Regions from separate parts of the Shinella oryzae genome, predicted to be linked through region 3. Evidence: predicted binding sites of a transcription regulator. Region 3 holds the regulator's gene; each other region holds the start of a gene.

Region 1 (4,210 bases), on a different replicon from region 3:
GCCGCGGCGTCCGTCTGGACACCTTCGTTCCAGCGGCCGTCCGCTTCCAGCCAGGCACGGAAATCGTCGCGCAGGACCGGGTCGATGGAAAGATCCCGCACCCGGCTGTTGAGCAGCGGCGAGGCCGCGTGGGCCAGACCTTCGCCCCCGTCGATCCTTGGATAGGGGTCGTGCAGGACGAGGTGGAACGGCCTGTCGAACGTCTTCAGCAAGGCAATCGCGGTCATCATGCCGGTAAAGCCGCGACCGACCACGGCGATGCGGGCAAGAGCGCCGGTCTCTTTCGATTGCGGTGCGAAATGGCTGGGAACAAGCGTCATCTTTCGGCTCCTCTCCTGTGTTGCATCAGGCGGTATTCCAGGACTCGCTCCGTACGGAACGAGCGGTGACTCTGCATTTCCCCACTAAAACAATAGAATTTAGATGAGATTGCAAGACCCTTTTTTGGAAGATCCCGGAATCCTCAGAAGCGCAGGCTGATCCCGGCGCGGCGCAGCAACCAGTAGAAAAGCCCGGTTGCGGCGATCCCCAGCGCCATGGCCCAGCCGAAACCCGAATCGCCGTGACTGAACGGCAGGCCGGCCGTGTTCATGCCGAAGACGCCCACAACCAGCGTGCCGGGCAGAAGAAGCGCGCTCATGATCGCCATGGCGCGCAGGCTGCGGTTGGACTCGTCGGCAAGCTCGGCCGCCATTTCCTCCTGAAGCAGGCGGGCGCGATCGTTGAGGGTGACGATTTCGCGATCGAGCCGTTCGAGCCGCAGGGAAAGCCGGCGCAGTACGGCATGGGCTGTTTCCGACAACGTCCAGCCTTCCCGGTCTTCCTCATCGAAAAGCGCCACCATCCCCGCGACGGGCCGGTGCAGGGACACCGCGAGGCGACGAACCTCCTTCAGGCTGCGCCGTTCGTCGCTCAGCCGTTCGGTGACGATCCGATCCTCGATGGTATCGAGCAGGCCAGACGCCTCCTTGAGCCGAAGATTGGTGTTCTTGCAGAAGGCGGCGACAATGCCTTCGAACAGCTCGTAGGCCGTGGCGGGCGCGAATCCCTCGGAGAACGAGCGGCGCACCTTGTCCACAGCGGCGAGCGGATGGCGCCGCGCCGTCACGAGAAGCCGGTCGGTCAGCGCGAAATGCAGCCGTCCGACCACGGTCGTCACGCGCCCCATGTCCTGTTCCAGGTCGACCACGACGCCGTGGGTGGTGCCCGCCTCGTGGCCCAGCACAAGGCTCTCGTCGTGCCCGTCGAGAACGGCACGTGCGGCAATGGGAAGGGCACAGCGCCCGGTCAGCCAACCCTGCATGCGCTGATCGACGAGATCGACATGCAGCCAGACCCAACCGGTATCATCGGCCAGTGCCGCATCGAGATCCTGCGGCGCCATCGGCCGCACACGCCCGCCGGGTTCTCCCCGCCAGGCGCCGACGAGCCCGGGCGCATGCCCGCCTTCATTCTCAGTCAAAAGCGTCACAGGTCCCGGCCGCGTCAGTAGACCTCGGGAACGTACATCTCGTCCGGTGGCTCACGGCGAATGTAGTCGTCATGCCGCACGCGTTCCGGCAGTTCGACGGCGGCCTTCGGCACGTCCTCGTAGGGCACCTGCGCGAGAAGGTGGGCGATGCAGTTCAGGCGCGCCTTCTTCTTGTCCACGGCCTCGACGATCCACCACGGCGCCTCGGGAATGTGCGTGCGCTCCAGCATCTCTTCCTTGGCCTTGGTGTAGTCTTCCCAGTGGACGCGGCTCTCCAGGTCCATCGGCGACAGCTTCCACTGCTTCAGCGGATCGTGGATGCGCATGCGGAAGCGGAATTCCTGCTCGTCGTCGGTAATCGAGAACCAGTATTTGATCAGGATGATGCCCGAACGAACGAGCATGCGCTCGAATTCCGGTACCGAGCGGAAGAACTCCTCCAGTTCGTCGGGCGTGCAGAAGCCCATGACGCGCTCGACGCCGGCGCGGTTGTACCAGGAGCGGTCGAACAGCACCATTTCGCCGGCCGTCGGCAGATGCGGCACATAGCGCTGGAAGTACCATTGATTGCGTTCGCGCTCGGTCGGTGCAGGCAGCGCGACGACGCGGCAGACACGCGGGTTGAGCCGCTGCGTGACGCGCTTGATGGCGCCGCCCTTGCCGGCGGAATCGCGCCCTTCGAACAGCACGACAACCTTGAGCTTCTTGTGCTGGACCCAATCCTGAAGCTTGACCAGTTCGTGCTGGAGGCGGAACAGCTCGCGGAAATAGATGCGGCGCTCCAGCGTCGGCGCGGGCGCCTCGGACATGCCCTCCGAGATGAGGTCGTCCAGCCGATCCTCCTCGATCTGCATTTCAAGCTCCTCGTCGAAGCTGTCGGCAATTTCCGCCTTGATGCGGTTCAGATGATTGTCGTTGAACATGACCGGTATCCGCCAATGGACGCTGCGCCCGGAGGCGGCCGCCGCCGGGGTCAGTGAGGCGCATGCCGGCTGCAAGGCCAGCATCGGCGCAGCCTAGAGATAGGAAGGCTTCATGAAGCTTTTGTGACGGCAGCCATGTGCGCCAGCGGCGTCTCAGTCGATCCGGTAGTTCGCCGTCGTGACCGTTTCCGAAACCGGATGCGCCAGGACCGCAGCGATCCGCTCGGCCACGAAGAGCGCGTGTTCGGTCACCTGGGGCAGGCCCATCAGTTCGCCGAACGTCCCGCGGGCAAGCGGCCCCGCGACATAGAGATCGCGCATGCTCGCGCCGTCCTTGTCGATGACGCGGCTGTCGGCATCGACCGCTATGCCGAGACCGACATTGTCGACCTGCAGAATACCGGCCTCCGCGAGCCCGGTGAGACAAGGCTGGCTTGACAGGATGCTGCCATGGCCTGGCCCCGTCGCCAGCACCAGCGCATCGTAGCGCCCTTCGAAGGGTTGACCTCCGCGGCGCGGGCGGAACGTTACCGCGATCGTATCGTCCGGCTCGCGCGAGACCGCGGCAAGCGACGCCGCATGAAAGTCGAGGCCGCCGGTTGAAAGACGCCGCTCGATGGCCGCCTCGACCTGCGGCGCGATGCGGAAGCGGTGGACATCCCAATAGGGCCGCAGGAAGCGCACGAGCCGCCTTCGCTCGGAAACCGGCAGGGCGCGCCAGATGTCACCACCCTGCGCCCGCAGCCGGTCGAAGACCGCGTGCCATGTCACGCCATGCGCCTCTGCGACCGCGATCGTACGGCGAACCCGCCTCAGCAGGGCACCCGCCGTGCGGCTCGGCGGATCGGCGAACTCGCCAAAGGGCTCCTGCGGCAGAAGATTATGACCGCGCGAGCGCAACCCGCGCCGGGAAACGGCGGTTATCCTGCCGGAATGACCGGCCGCATCGAGTGCGGCGATAATGTCGGCCGCGGTCAATCCCGTTCCGACGATCAGCACGCGATCGTGGGGCCGGATCGCCGCGAGCGCCGATGGCCGTGTCGCATCGGCGACGTAACGAGGATGCCCGGCAAGCGCCCGCTCGATGCCGGCGGGCGCCTGCGGACCCGGATGGCTCGTCGCCAGGACGAGGTGGTCGGCCACGAGGCCTGCACCATCCTCCGTCTCGATCCGCCACGCCTTGCCCGCCGGCGCTATCCCGACGACGCGCGCCCTGTGATGTTCGACAACGCCGGCCGCCAGCAACGGCTGGAGCTGGGCCGCGACGTAACGTCCAAAGGCCGAGCGGCGCGCGAAGACATGACCATCAGGCGTCGTCGCGTCCGCATCGTCATCCAGCGCGCCCGTCTCGACCAGCCAGTCCTGGAAATGTGACCCCTCGCTTGGGATAAGCGACATGCGAGACGCGGGGACGTTGATGCGGTGGACGGGTTCGGCCGTATCATAGGCCAGCCCGCCGCCAAGATTTGCACGCGGCTCATAGACCACGATGCGGACCGCCTCTGCACGCACAAGACCAGCGAGATGATAGGCCAACGCCGCGCCGGTGAAGCCGCCGCCGATGATGGCGACAACCGGCCGGGCCAGCTCTTTGTGCGGAAAAGGCACCGTCATGATCACCCCGCGATCTTCACGGCCGGGACAACCTCGGCCTCGCGTCGTTTGAAAGCCTCGATATCCCGGTAGCCCTGCGCCGGGTGGGACTTCGGCAGATACGGCCCCTCGCCGAACAGTTTCTCCCGCAGCGTTCCCGGCTTGTAGGCCGTGGGATAGGCGCCGCGCTTTTGCAATTCCGGCACGATATGACCGACGACAT
Region 2 (4,210 bases), 1.5 Mb from region 3:
AGGGATGCACGTTTATCGTGCATCGAAAGTCTTAATTTCTCCTATAGATTGATTTTTGAAGCCAGTGCGTGCCGCAGGTTGAGGCCGGTTGTCAGTCCCGCTGCCGCAGCACGTCGTGCAGGCGCAGCACTTCCATCTTCAACGCGGCGATCTCGTTGAGGAAGTGCGTATCGATCTTGTGGTGAAGCGCCATCAGTTCGATTTCCGCCTTCAGGTTGACCTCGTAATCCTTCGACGCCTCGAAACGGTCGCGCATGGCCTGGCGGTTCTGCGACATCATGATGATCGGCGCCTGCAAGGCGGCCAGCATGGACAGAACGAGATTGAGGAAAATGAAGGGGTAGGGGTCGAAGGCCTCGCGGGTGAGGATGATGGTGTTGAGGACCGTCCAGACGAGGAGGAAGACGAGGAAGCCGATGATGAAGGTCCAGGACCCGCCGACGCGGGCGATGGTATCGGCGACGCGCTCGCCGACGGATTGCTTGGACTCGTAGGCCGCGTTGGTATCCTCGGCGAGGATGCGCCCGGCGCGCGAATTCATAAGGACTTGACGTTCGGTCTCGTCCAGCTCTTCGGCGGGCTTGCCGAAGAGGACCTGCGCGGCATCGTCTAGGGTTTTCATGGGCGGCTCCGGGAAAGCGAATCGGAGCCTAACCTAGCGCCTTTCCGGCAAAAATCAGTAGCCCGCGCTCATCAGTTCCGCATGGGAATCGAAGAAGCGTTCCAGACCGTATTGCTTGCCGAACATGATGTCGTGCTGCAGGAAGCGGAAATCGCGCACCAGCGGGTCGATCGTCTTCTTGCGCGACCAGTCCGTCGTCGCCTTGCCTTTCGCATCGATCAGCATGTAGCGGTCGATGACGCGCAGCTTGTCGTGCACGGCGCCGAGGAAGCCCGTGTAGTAGGGGTGCTCGAAGCCGGCCTCCTTGAGGATGTAGTAGGACAGGAACGCCGGGCTGATCGTGCCGATGTCCTTTTCGGCGCCGGTCTTGTTGGACCAGACGACGAGCGGGGTCTCGTGTTCCTTCTTCATCTGCTCGGCGGAGCCCTTGCGGGAGGCGGTGATGCCCTTCATGTAGCCGGAGTTCTGGTAGACGGTGTTGAGCGGCGGCAGGTGGTCGCCGAAGACGACGATGATCGTCTCGCGGTCACGGTTCTTCGCCCAGTCCATCAGCATCTTCAGGCTCTGGTCGGCTTCCTTCACGCCCTGCGCGTAGCTTGCCAGCATCCGGTTGTCGCGTGCGTCCAGCTTGCCCTCGGACGTGATGTCCGTCTTCATATAGCGGCCGTCGTCATAGGGGCCATGGCCCTGCAACGTCACCGTGAAGAAGAAGAACGGATCTTCCTGCATATCGGCCTGGCGGATGATTTCCTTCGTCAGCGCCTCGTCGGACGTGAAGTTGCCCCGCTTTGCCAAGGGCGGCATCTTGTCGACGTCCTTGAAGGTCTCGAAACCGAACGCCTTGTAGACGCTGGAGCGGTTCCAGAACCAGCCCGAGAACGGATGGATGGCGCGCGCCGTGTAACCCTCGGCGCGGAAGAAGGTCGCGAGCGACGGGATCGGCTTGCGGATATACTGCTGGTAGGGAATGCTGCCGGTCGGCAGGAAGGCGTTGGAGAAGCCCGTCAGCGCCTCGAATTCGATATTGGCGGTGAGGCCGCCGAATTCCGGCGAGAAGACGTTGCCGCCCTGGTTTTCGCGAATGACCGGCATCGGGTCGGCGGAAAGCTTCACGGTTTCCAGCCGCGTCGGATCCCAGAGCGACTCGCTCATGACGACGATGACGTCGGGCTTCGTGCGGTGCGTGGTGCCGGCCGGAAGCGGCTTGGACGGGATCTTGTCGATGGCATCGACCATGTAGCCCGACGGGGCCTGCACATTGGCCATGGGCAGGTTGATGGCAAAGGCCATCATGAAGCCGTTGTGGCGATAGTTTTCCGCCTGATCCCACATGATCGGGAAGACTTTCAGGCGGTCACGCATCCAGGAGAACTCGTTGTAGTCCATGATGGAGGCGAAGCCGGCCAGCAGCGGCACGGCAAGCGCCAGCCGCGCCAGACGTTCCTTGCGGGTCAGCGGGCGGAAGCGGCGCCAGGCGAAGATCCACAGGGCGATGAGGCCGGCCATACCCGCGGCAACGGCAAGCGCAAGGGCAGCTGCCGTCCACGGACGGTCCTGCACCAGCACCGGCATCAGTTCGAGGATCTGGCGGCCGAACAGCAGGTCGGTCGGGTAGAGCGGATCCGTGAGGAAGACCTGTTTCTGCTGCGAAATCACGCCCATCAGGATGACGAGCGGCGAGACCAGCAGCACCGCCTTGTGCTGCCGCCCGATCAGCGCGTCCAGCGCAAGATAGAGCAGGAAGAACACGCCCGTCGTCGTCCAGCCGGGCTGTTCGAGATTGGTGAGGTAGGCGTAGGTCTGCTGGACGGAGCCACGCGTGATGAGCTCGATGGCAACGACGGTCGCGAGCGCCAGGATGCCGGACACGGTGAGCGATCGCAAAACCGCCAGCGTCTTGGCATGGCGCGTGAGAAAACCCACCCTGTCAGGACGTTTCTCCGTGGCTTCGATTGCCACCGCTGCGGTCGTGAACAGGGCCAAGGCCGTCTCCGATTTCACAAAACTTTCGTCTCTCTGTCATATGGTTGTCATCTTGAACAGGAGATGAACGCTTTCCTTAACGTTGCCCAAACGCTTTGGTTCAGTCTGTTGCTGTGCAGCAATGGTGGAGCGCCGCATGCGGGCGAACCTGGTTCGCATCCCATTGTTTTCAATCGGCGCAGCTGTTCATTCCAAAAGCGCGCGGTATGTTCTAAAGAGCTTGCGACCGTCCGAGCGTGCGGGCTGCACGATCGGACACAAGAGGAGACGGGTCCGCAGAGATGACTTCCGAGACTGAAAAGACGACGCTGCGCATTGCTGTCGCGCAATTGAACCCGACGGTTGGCGATGTGGCCGGAAATCTGGCCAAGGCGCGCGCCGCGCGTGCGGACGCCGCAACGCAGGGCGCCGACCTGCTTTTGCTGACGGAACTCTTCATTTCCGGCTATCCGCCGGAGGACCTCGTGCTGAAGCCGGCCTTTCTGAAGGCCTGCCGTCGCGCCGTCGAGGATCTCGCCGCCGACACGGCGGATGGCGGCCCGGGCGTCATCATCGGTTTTCCGCGGCAGGACGAGACCGGCCGCTACAATGCCATCGCCGTTCTGGATGCCGGCAAGGTCATCGCGGTGCGCGACAAGGTGGACCTGCCGAACTATGGCGAATTCGACGAGAAGCGCGTCTTCGACCAGGGCGCGATGCCGGGGCCGGTGAATTTCCGCGGCGTGCGCCTCGGCATTCCGATCTGCGAGGACATCTGGGGCGAACTCGGCGTCTGCGAGACGCTGGCGGAAAGCGGCGCGGAAATCCTGCTGTCGCCGAATGGCTCACCCTATTATCGCGGCAAGGTCGATATCCGCCACCAGGTCGTGCTGAAGCAGGTCATCGAGACCGGCCTGCCGCTGCTCTACGCCAACCAGCTCGGCGGCCAGGATGAGCTTGTCTTCGACGGCGCGAGCTTCGCCTTCAACGCCGACAAGACGCTGGCCTTCCAGATGAGCCAGTTCGAGGAGACCATCGCGCTCACGACGTGGAAGCGGCGCGGCGACGGCTGGGCCTGCGACAGCGGCCCGATGTCGCAAATTCCCGAGCGCGAGGAAGCGGATTACCGTGCCTGCCTGCTCGGCTTCCGCGACTACGTCAACAAGAACGGCTTCAAGAACGTCGTGCTCGGCCTGTCCGGCGGCATCGACTCCGCGATCTGCGCGGCCATCGCCGTCGATGCGCTGGGCGAGGAGCGCGTGCGCTGCGTGATGCTGCCCTACCGCTACACGTCGGAGGATTCGCTCAAGGACGCCGCCGATTGCGCGAAGGCGCTGGGCTGCCGTTACGACATTGTGCCGATCGAGGCGCCCGTGACCGGCTTCCTTTCCGCACTGTCGGAGACCTTCGAGGGCACGGAAGAAGGCATCACCGAGGAAAACCTGCAGAGCCGCACGCGCGGCACGATCCTGATGGCGATTTCCAACAAGTTCGGCTCGATGGTTGTCACGACGGGCAACAAGTCGGAAATGTCGGTCGGCTATGCCACGCTCTACGGCGACATGAACGGCGGGTTCAACCCGATCAAGGACCTCTACAAGATGCAGGTCTACGCGCTGTCGCGCT
Region 3 (4,210 bases):
GATGCCGCCTCGGCCGTTGCCAGGCACGCACCGAGCGGAAAGCCGCCGCCGATACCCTTGGCGATCGCCATGATGTCGGGTGCGACGCCCGAATGCTCATAGGCGAAGAAGCGGCCCGTGCGGCCGACGCCGGTCTGCACCTCGTCGAGGATGAGCAGCAGGCCGTATTCGTCGCAGAGCTGGCGCAGCTCCTGCATGAATTCCTTCGGCACCGGCCTGAGGCCGCCCTCGCCCTGGACGGGCTCGATCAGGATCGCCGCGGTTTCCTCGGTGATCGCGTCCTTGACGGCGGCGATGTCGCCGAAGGGAACCTTGAGGAAGCCCGGGGCCTTGGGGCCGAAGCCCTCGATGTACTTTTCCTGTCCGCCGGCGGCGATGGTCGCGATCGTGCGGCCATGGAACGCGCCTTCGAAGGTGATGATGTGGAACTTGCCGGGATGCCCCTTGGAGAAATGATAGCGGCGCGCGGTCTTGATCGCGCATTCCAGCGCTTCCGCACCCGAATTGGTGAAGAACACCTTTTCGGCGAAGGTCGCGTCCGTCAGCCGGCGGCCGAGGCTTTCCTGGCCCGCAACCTCATAGAGATTGGAGAGGTGCCAGACCTTGTCGGCCTGCTCCTTCAGCGCGGAAACGAGATGGGGATGGCCGTGGCCAAGCGAACTGACGGCCACGCCGGCGGCGAAATCGAGATATCGCTCGCCGTTCTCGTCGATCAGCCAGACGCCCTCCCCGTGCGTGAACCGGAGCGGCGCACGCATATAGGTTTCATAGAGCGGCGCGGCATCGGCCATGGCGCGTATCCTCCAAAAGGGATGCGGAAAAGAAATTCGGGGGCTTGACTTTCCGGTTGCCAGAAAAATCAAAAGCCGCCTTTCGGCGGCATGCTGCACTATCGGCATTTCAGTCCGTGATGTCAATAAAATGCATAGCTCCAAATCGCACTGAACCTCCCGCAAGGTGAGGATTCGCAGCATGCATGGACAGTGTCGCTATCGAGTCACACCCTACCAGCAAGTTGGGGAAAACTCTGAAATCGATTCGCCCCGATTCCCCCGACTCTTGTCACAGAGTCCCCCGAACTCTAGGTTAAGGGTCAATTACTAGACTGCATGCGGCGGAACTAGTCACCACCAGAGTTAGGGCGCTCAGGCTACGGATTCGTTCGTGGCGCGATGAGGGATTCCCGCACAGCGAGCGCCGAACGGAGACGAGAGCATGAACTGGACAGACGAGCGGGTCGAGAAACTCAAGAAGCTCTGGAGCGAGGGCCTCAGTGCCAGCCAGATCGCGGCACAGCTCGGCGGCGTGAGCCGCAACGCCGTGATCGGCAAGGTGCACCGGCTCAACCTGCCGGGTCGCGCCAAGGCCGGCGGCACGCCCGCTTCGGCCCGCCCGAAGCGCCCGGCGCAGACCACCCCGCGCCCCTCGAACTTTACCGCACGTCCGGCCAACGCGCCCCGTCCGGTCAGCCGGCCGGTGGGCAACGCCCTTGCCAAGGATGAGATCGACACCGATTTCGATGCTCAGGCCGAGAACCTGCCCGTCGTGATCAGCGGCAAGAACGTCGTGGTGCCGATGTCGCGCAAGCTGGAGCTGACGCAGCTTACCGAGCGCACCTGCAAGTGGCCGATCGGCGACCCGCTGAACGACGACTTCCATTTCTGCGGCTGCGAGTCCCCTGACAACTCGCCCTATTGCACCTACCACCAGCGCCTCGCCTACCAGCCTTCGGCCGAGCGCCGCCGGGCACGGTAAGATCGGCGACGGAAGAATAGAAACGGGGCCGAAAGGCTCCGTTTTTGTTTGTGCGGCCCACCGGAACGCAAACAGGCCCCGAAGGGCCCATTTCCGTCCTTGGGAGGAATTGTGTTCGCTCAGGTTTCCAGCGAGTAGCCGGCGCCGCGCACCGTGCGGATGACATCCTGCATGTTGGCGAAGTTGAGCGCCTTGCGCAGGCGTCCGACATGCACATCGACGGTACGCTCGTCGACATAGATGTCATGCCCCCAGACACCGTCGAGAAGCTGCGAACGCGAGAAGACGCGGCCGGGCGAGGTCATCAGGAATTCCAGGAGGCGGAATTCCGTCGGGCCCAAGCGCACTTCGCGCGTGCGGCGGTGAACGCGGTGCGTCTCGCGGTCGAGTTCGATATCGCCGCAGCGCAGCACCGTGGAGACCACTTCCGGCTTGGCACGGCGCAGCATGGCCCGCACGCGGGCGACGAGTTCCGGCGTGGAGAAGGGCTTGACCACATAGTCATCCGCACCGGTGGCGAGGCCGCGCACGCGTTCGCTCTCCTCGCCGCGCGCCGTCAGCATGATGATCGGAAGGCGCTCGGTTTCCGGACGCTGGCGCAGGCGCCGGCACAGCTCGATGCCGGAAACGCCGGGCAGCATCCAGTCGAGAATGAGAAGATCGGGCATGCGCTCCTGCAAGCGCATCTCCGCCTCGTCGCCGGACAGGATCGTATCCACCTCGAAACCTTCCGCCTCGAGATTGTAACGCAGGAGCACGCTCAGCGCCTCCTCATCTTCCACGACGGCTATTCTGGGCACCATGTAGCGAACCCTATCCAGTTTATTCGGAAGCTTCGGAGACATCCGCCGTGACGACGGATGTCGAGGTGTCGTCCTTGGGGCGCTCGCCCTCGGGCTGGGAGCCCGTCGCCATGTAGTAGATGGTCTCGGCGATGTTGGTCGCATGGTCGCCGATGCGCTCGATGTTCTTGGCGCAGAACAGGAGATGGGTGCAGGGCGTGATGTTGCGCGGGTCTTCCATCATGTAGGTCAGGAGTTCGCGGAACAGCGAGGTGTAGATCGCATCGATCTCGTCGTCGCGCTCGCGGATCGCCTTGGCCTTGTCCACCGAGCGGGTGGCGAAGACATCGAGCACTTCCTTGAGCTGCATCAGCGCCAGTTCGGCGAGATGCTCGAGACCGCGCGCGAGCTTGCGCGGCATGCCCGAGCTCTGCACGGCGATCACACGCTTGGCGGTGTTCTTGCCGAGGTCGCCGACGCGCTCCAGCTCGGCCGCGATGCGGATCGTGCCCATGATTTCGCGCAGGTCGGCCGCCATCGGCTGGCGCTTGGCGATGGTGACGATCGCCTTCTCGTTGATCTGGCGCTCGGCATTGTCGAGGATGACATCCTCGGAAATGACCTTCTGGGCCAGAGCCGCATCGGCGGAAACGAGGGCGCGGACGGAATCCGCCACCATCTGCTCGGCCGTGCCGCCCATCTCGGAAATGCGGCGGGAGAGGTATTTCAGTTCTTCATCGTAGATCGAGACGATATGGGTCGATGACATCGTTCTGTCCTTAATACACGAGACGTGTTTTTTCGACGCAATTCCGAACGCAAAACCGCTTCACACTTTTGCTGGAATTGCTTGGGGCTAAGGCGACCAAAACGTCAGCCGAAGCGGCCCATGATGTAGTCCTGCGTGCGCTGGTCATCCGGGTTGGTGAACATCTTGTCGGTATCGTTCTCCTCGACGAGGTTGCCGAGGTGGAACATGGCGGTGCGCTGCGACACGCGGGCCGCCTGCTGCATGGAATGCGTCACGATGACGATCGTGAAATTGGCGCGCAGCTCGTGGATCAGTTCCTCGACCTTTGCGGTGGCGATCGGGTCGAGCGCAGAGCAGGGCTCGTCCATCAGGATGACTTCCGGGCTGACGGCAACGGCGCGTGCGATGCACAGGCGCTGCTGCTGGCCGCCGGAGAGGCCCGTGCCGCCTTCGTGCAGGCGATCCTTCACCTCGTTCCACAGGCCGGCCTTCTGCAGGCTCTGTTCGACGATCGCGTCCATATCGGCCTTCGCCTTGGCGAGGCCGTGGATGCGCGGGCCATAGGCGACGTTCTCGTAGATCGACTTCGGGAACGGGTTCGGCTTCTGGAAGACCATGCCGACGCGGGCGCGCAGTTCCACGACATCAATGTTCGGATCGTAGATATCGTCGCTGTCGAGCGTGATGCGGCCGGTGACGCGGCAGCCGTCGATCGTGTCGTTCATGCGGTTGAGCGTGCGCAGGAAGGTCGACTTGCCGCAACCGGACGGGCCGATGAGCGCCGTGACGGTGTTTTCGCGGACGTTCAGGTTGACGTCGTAGAGGGCGCGCTTCTCGCCGTAATAAACCGAAACGTCCTTGCCGATCATCTTGTAGGAAATGTCGTTCATTTGTCTGTCCAGGGCTTTCTCGACTGCTGCTT

Evidence for each region. Region 3 encodes PhoB, which activates phosphate uptake and scavenging genes when phosphate is short. Its sites were predicted from a motif close to TGTCATNNANCTGTCAT; they were not measured.
Region 1: ppk2 (polyphosphate kinase 2) is a predicted target of PhoB. The motif match lies at 2,507-2,523, and genes of this name have one in related genera.
Region 2: K6301_RS08025 (LTA synthase family protein) is a predicted target of PhoB. The motif match lies at 2,640-2,656, and genes of this name have one in related genera.

The regions. Positions count from the first base shown of each region.
Region 1 is NZ_CP081988.1:397,305-401,514, forward strand. It holds gene K6301_RS18040 (FAD/NAD(P)-binding protein) at 1-320, opposite strand, end outside; gene K6301_RS18045 (CorA family divalent cation transporter) at 464-1,462, opposite strand; gene ppk2 (polyphosphate kinase 2) at 1,486-2,394, opposite strand; gene K6301_RS18055 (FAD/NAD(P)-binding protein) at 2,548-4,008, opposite strand; gene K6301_RS18060 (LLM class flavin-dependent oxidoreductase) at 4,011-4,210, opposite strand, start outside.
Region 2 is NZ_CP081987.1:1,614,386-1,618,595, reverse strand. It holds gene K6301_RS08030 (DUF1003 domain-containing protein) at 92-622, opposite strand; gene K6301_RS08025 (LTA synthase family protein) at 677-2,605, opposite strand; gene K6301_RS08020 (NAD+ synthase) at 2,887-4,210, shown strand, end outside.
Region 3 is NZ_CP081987.1:151,005-155,214, reverse strand. It holds gene K6301_RS00760 (aspartate aminotransferase family protein) at 1-791, opposite strand, end outside; gene K6301_RS00755 (GcrA family cell cycle regulator) at 1,216-1,755, shown strand; gene phoB (phosphate regulon transcriptional regulator PhoB) at 1,875-2,558, opposite strand; gene phoU (phosphate signaling complex protein PhoU) at 2,578-3,306, opposite strand; gene pstB (phosphate ABC transporter ATP-binding protein PstB) at 3,411-4,210, opposite strand, start outside.